2 regions of the Undibacterium sp. GW821-FHT11B02 genome follow, and region 2 is predicted to be linked to the other one. Evidence: predicted binding sites of a transcription regulator. Region 2 holds the regulator's gene; the other holds the start of a gene.
The links. The regulator sigma-54, encoded in region 2, starts transcription at its own class of promoters, with help from an activator protein. The targets are predictions, from matches to a motif close to TGGCANGNAANCTGCTTT.
Positions count from the first base shown of each region.

Region 1: the regulator sigma-54 is predicted to act here: its motif matches at 1,765-1,782, upstream of AC1RVX_RS25280 (ammonium transporter).

Region 1 is NZ_JBXASD010000014.1:125,888-129,020, reverse strand. Features, by position in the region: gene AC1RVX_RS25290 (DUF1868 domain-containing protein) at 1-753, shown strand, start outside; gene AC1RVX_RS25285 (YHS domain-containing (seleno)protein) at 945-1,454, opposite strand; gene AC1RVX_RS25280 (ammonium transporter) at 1,837-3,133, shown strand, end outside.
Region 2 is NZ_JBXASD010000010.1:78,644-81,776, forward strand. Features, by position in the region: gene hpf (ribosome hibernation-promoting factor, HPF/YfiA family) at 120-467, opposite strand; gene AC1RVX_RS21095 (RNA polymerase factor sigma-54) at 576-2,063, opposite strand; gene lptB (LPS export ABC transporter ATP-binding protein) at 2,075-2,827, opposite strand; gene lptA (lipopolysaccharide transport periplasmic protein LptA) at 2,828-3,133, opposite strand, start outside.

The sequences.
Region 1 (3,133 bases), on a different contig from region 2:
CGGCGCGCCTTGGCACTATTGCTGCAGGGCGGTATGGCACTCGGTGCCGGCGTGGTGAACGCCACGCCACGGGCGGCCGTAGTAGCACCGAAATTCAATCCCGACGGCAGCGAAGCGCACTGGCCCGGCAACTCTATCATCTGCCATGTGGACAAGCGCAGCGAAACCTTCATGGCCTTGCTGGACATCCATCGTGATCTGATGCGCAGCGGCATGTTGCACAGGATTGCCATGCTGCCGCCAGCCAGCTACCACATGACGGTCTTCAACGGCATCTCGTATCCGGCGCGGCATCTGGACTTTCCTACGGATATCCCACCCGATGCCGATGAAGCCTTCTGCAACGCCTGGTGGCTGGCCAAGCTGAAGGCTTTCGATCTCGGGTGCGAGTTGCCGTTCCGTCTGCGTGCGCTGCCGGTAGAGCAACAGATCAATTTGTACAACATCCAGTTCGAGCCGGTGGACGCAGCGGAAAACCGCAAGATCCGCAAGCTGCGTGACCGGCTGGCACAGGCACTGAATTACCGCCTGGCCGACCACGACAGCTTCCGCTTCCATATCACGCTGAATTACTTCTACTCGGCGATGACTGGCGAGGAGGAGCGCCGCTTCTTCAAGCTGCACCAGGCGCTGGCCGGGGAATTGATACGGCGTGCACCAGTGGTTGAACTGCAGAATCCGGAATACGTGTATTTCGATGGGATGTATGAGTTCCGGACGCAGTTGCTGCTGCAGAACAAGCGTCCGGCATAGCGACAAAAAAGCAAAGTGTATATGGTCGAATTCAAGACCAGGCTTTGGCTTGAGGCAGAATATGGGCTGAAAACCAGAGCCGAAGACCAGAGCAATATCACGCGGACTTGGTACAACCTCAAACTGCATATCTGAAAAAAAACGCCGCTTTGCTTAGAAGGCAAAGCGGCGTTTTTCATGGGTACAAGCAATCAGAGTTCAGATGGTTTCTTGTTGGCGATGGTTTTCCAGTTATTTTTTGCAAGATCGATATTGCCAGGAATGTCCTTGGACCAGATCGCACGGATCTTTGTATCGAGGTTGAAGTAGAGCTTGTTGTCAATGATGTCATAGACATCGGGGTCAGCAACAAATTTCTTGCCTATGGATGCGCCGTAAGCACAATAACCACCAAAAGCGGGCAAGTATTTTTCTGGATTCGCCAGGAAAGTCTTTTTGTTTTCTTCGCTAGCGAACAGGTAATCGACGCCATCCACTGTTGCCACATGATGACCAGTGCCATGGGTGGGCTTTTCGCTGGTAAAGAAAGTAGTAAGGTCATAGCCACGGGCACCGATAACGCTGTTGGCAACGGTATCCGCTGCGCTGATACCGGGTACTGCAGCCAGTGACAAGAAAGCCACAGCCGACAAGAGAATGATTTTGAGTCTGCTGACTAAGTTACCAAATAAGTTACCGAAGCTGCTGGATGTGCGTGTCATATTGTGTTCCTTTTCATGGTTTACGTCGGACTTTGATTTCGCTTTGCATGTGCATCGCGAATGACAGGCACTGTAATTCAGTTCATCCATGTAAAGAATAGTCAAATTATTGAATTCATTATTCCTCAAAAAGAAATAATAAGAATGACTATGCACATGAAAAGAGGTTTAGCACCTGGTACGTGCAAAGTCATGCCGCACGGTAATATTTGCTTACATTTTGGTGCATGCATGCGCCACCACTGGTATCACCAACAACACAATTCCCTGAAATAGCCATCAACTCACTCATATCCACCGGCATCAGCCTTGGCATGAAAAATGCTGCATCGCAAATAATACCTGTGTGTCATTGACGATGTTTTTTGAAAAGGCTAGTTTGATGAAAATACGCGTACTTTCCAGCTTAATACTTTCGTTCTCTTTCAGCCTGTACCTGTTCAGCGGCACCTGTAATGCACAGGCAGAGCCCCCTGCGGTGGCTTCTGTCACTGCAACGACTACATCAACCCCGGCTTCTACGACCGCTTCTACACTAGTTACCACGCCCGTTACTCCTGTTGCAGCCCTACCAGTAATGACCAAGCCAGGCATGATCGCAGCAGACAAGATCAGTGCTGGTGACACGGCCTGGATGCTGACCTCGACGGCACTGGTATTGTTGATGACCATCCCCGGTCTGGCCCTGTTTTATACCGGTATGGTGCGTAAGAAAAATGCCCTGGGTACGATGGCACATAGTCTGGCAACCACCTGCATCGTCACTGTCTTGTGGGTGGTATTGGGTTACAGCCTGGTATTTACTGCGGGGTCGCCGTATCTGGGCAGCATGGACAGATTCATGTTGCATGGCGTGAGCTTTTTGAAGGAAGCCGGTCAACTCAGCGTGCATCAACTGGCACCGACAATACCGGAAAGTGTGTTCCTGATGTTCCAGATGACGTTTGCCATTATCACCCCTGCCCTGATCACCGGTGCCTTTGCCGAACGCATGAAGTTTTCTGCCTTATTGCTGTTCATCACACTATGGTCATTGCTGGTGTATGTGCCGGTTGCGCATTGGGTATGGGAACCGGCGGGCTGGCTGGCGGCACGTGGCGTGCTGGACTTTGCGGGTGGCACAGTGGTGCATATCAACGCAGGCGTGTCTGGCCTGGTGGCCGCCCTGATTATCGGACCACGCCTTGGTTTCGGCAAAGAGCCCATGCCACCGCACAATCTTTTATTGACTGGCATCGGCGCTTCGCTGTTGTGGGTGGGCTGGTTTGGTTTTAATGCCGGGTCCGCCGGTGCCGCAGATGGCCGGGCAGGCCTGGCCATGCTGGTGACACAAGTGGCGACAGCGACTTCGGCACTGGCCTGGATGTTTGTCGAATGGCTGCGACGTGGCAAACCTTCGGTACTTGGCATCGTTTCAGGTGCCGTCGCTGGACTGGTGGCGATTACGCCAGCCTCCGGCTTTGTCGACTTGACGGGTGCTCTGGTCATTGGTGCCGTTGCCGGCGTGGCCTGTTACTGGGGTGCAACCTCACTCAAATCCATGGGCGGCTACGATGATTCACTGGATGTATTTGGCGTGCATGCGATCGGTGGCGTGGTCGGGGCCTTGCTGACCGGCGTATTTGCGCTGAAGAGCATAGGCGGGGCCGACGGCAGCCTGGCAACTCAGGCATTTGGTG
Region 2 (3,133 bases):
AGCAATCAATTTAGTGAATTAAATATATGATTTATTTCAAACCCTGCACCCAACAAAAAAGGACGCTTTTCGCGTCCTTGTTTTGGATACCCGCAACCCGAAGGCAGGGGTGGTAAGTCTTATGAAGCCGATGCCGGATCAGGTATGTGCTTGATGGCGTCGTGCTGATGGTTCTGAATCTTGTCTTTGTGCTTGATGACCTGACGATCCAGTTTGTCTACCAGCGTATCAATCGCTGCATACAGATCATGAGCCAGACTTTCAACATGAATATCTTTGCCACTGATATGCAAATTAATGTCGGCTTTGTGTCGTTTTTCCTTTTCCCGGAGCTTGTCCACCGTCAGGATGACGGCGATATCAATGACCTGGTCGAAATGTCGCCTGATACGTTCTAGTTTGGTATGTACATATTCACGAATTGCAGGAGTTACTTCGACGTGATGTCCACTGATGGTGAGATTCATACTGTGCTCCTATAGTGATGTTGCTTGCTGTAACGATAAGCTCATTGCTGTCTTATTGCCTTGAGCTAAATCATATATAGCAATTCAAACCGTGATTACAAGGACTGCTTACAAAGATTTACGCAAACTCACTGGGGGGATTTTGAGGGCTTCACGGTATTTGGCAACTGTCCGTCGGGCAATTACCATGCCCTGTTCACCCAGCATGTCTGCAATTTTGCTATCAGAGAGTGGGCTTTTCTGGTCTTCTGCTCCTATCAACTGCTTGATGAGTGCGCGTATCGCGGTGGAAGATGCTTCTCCCCCTGTTTCCGTCGCGACATGGCTGCCGAAAAAGTATTTCAACTCAAACATGCCGTGAGGGGTCAGCATGTATTTTTGAGTTGTTACACGTGAGATAGTGCTCTCGTGTAATCCTAGTGTATCAGCAATTTCGCGCAAAACAAGGGGGCGCATGGCAACAGCACCGTGCGTGAAAAAATTGCGTTGTCTTTCAACTATCGCTTGTGCAACGCGCAAAATGGTGTCGAAACGTTGCCGCATATTCTTGATGAGCCAGCGCGCTTCCTGCAGCTGTGAGCCCAACCCACCTTCACCACGATTTTGCTTCATGATGTTGGCATACATGCTGCTGACACGCAATTTGGGCATAACATCCTGATTCAGCATGACTTGCCAGCCATTACCTGATTTCTTGACGATAACATCCGGCACAACATAATCAGATTCATCGACCGCAAAGTCGATGCCAGGGCGGGGTTTGCATAGCCTGATGACAGTTTGTGCGTCGCGCAAATCTTCGTCATCACAGTCAAGAATTTTCTTGAGTTTGGTGAAATCTCTTTGTGCAAATAAGGTCAGTTGCGTTTCAACAATTTGCAACGCCAGCCTGCGTGTCACGAAAGCAACTTTTGGCAAACGCTTGATTTGCAGGGCCAGGCATTCTGAAGGTGTGCGAGCGCCCACACCTGCCGGGTCAAAGCTTTGTAGCATGTTTAAGGCAAACGCCAGCTCTTCTGGTTCGACACATAATTCCAGTGGCAGGCTAGCATGGATTTCTTCCAGGGTTTCCGTCAGGTAGCCATTGTTGTCGATGGCGTCAATCATCAGCTCGACCAGGGCGCGGTCACGGGGTTCGCGCAGGTTCAAGCGCATTTGTTCTTGCAGATGTTCTCGCAGCGTGATGTGGGCGGCACCTAGTTGCGGGCGACCATCTTCATCGTCACTGCTCTTGCTGCCGTGATGCACATCATCAAAACTCCAGTCATCTTCACTGGCGCTGGTTGCCTCGTTGCTGATGGCGGTGTCCGTTTCACCTTGCGGCTCGGCAGTGCTACTGCTTTCATCTCGTACGGCGGGTGCTTCCATGCCGGCATCAGCCGCTGTGCTGCTGGTATTGATGGCACCGTCGGCCAACAGCCGTACGGCATGGTCCAGCGGGTCATCCACACGCTCCAGCATGGGATTTTCTATGAGCAGGGTTTCCAGTTCCTGGTGCAATTCCAATGTGGACAATTGCAGCAATCGTATCGATTGCTGCAATTGAGGCGTCAATGCCAGATGCTGGGAAGTACGTAGTTGCAGGCTTTGTTTCATGATGATTCCCGTCACATCCGGAAATGTTCCCCCAGATAGACGCGACGCACGGATTCATTTTGTATGATGTCATCCGGCTTGCCGCTGGCCAGTACTGCCCCCTGATTGATGATGTAGGCATGATCACAGATGCCCAGGGTTTCACGTACGTTATGGTCGGTAATCAACACGCCGATGCCACGTTCCTTGAGAAAACGCACAATACGCTGGATTTCGATTACGGCAATCGGGTCAACGCCGGCAAAGGGCTCGTCCAGCAAGACAAAACGCGGATTGGTAGCCAGTGCACGGGCAATTTCTACACGTCGGCGTTCGCCACCTGACAGCGACAGCGCCTGGTTTTCCCTGATCTTTTCAATTTGTAAATCGGCCAACAGGGCGTCGAGCCTGTTGGTGATGGCATCTTCGGAAAGAAATTTTCCGTTGGCATCTTTTTGTAATTCCAGCACAGCACGGATATTGTCTTCTACCGTCAGTTTGCGAAAAACGGAAGCTTCCTGAGGCAGGTACGATAAACCAAGCACGGCCCTTTGGTGTATAGGCAGTTGCGAGACATTGACATCATCGATAGTGATATCGCCGGCGTCGGATGGCACCAGGCCAACAATCATGTAGAAAGAGGTGGTTTTACCGGCACCGTTCGGGCCAAGCAAGCCAACCACTTCACCACTTTTCACTTCCAGCGATACATCGCGCACCACCTGGCGCGCGCCATAGCGTTTTTGCAATCCCTTGACGAGCAAGGTACTAGGCTTGGCACTCATTTAATTGGTCTGTTTGGGTTGCAAGGTGATTTTGACGCGGCCAGCACCGTCTACATGCTGACCAGTGGTTGAATTGGTACCGATGGCAATATCATTTTTACTGTCGTAGGACAAGTATTCGCCTTCCTGTTCCTGAGTGACCTTTTTGCCCTCCAGGTAGCGCACTTTGGCTTTGGAGATGAATTTGACGATCTCTGTTGTCTGATTGTATTCAGCACGGTCGGCTTCGCCTTCTACCCACAGATCGGGGCCGCCATCGCGTTTTTGCCGGAAGCTGACTTTTTTGCCGACACCACCAGTCAGTAC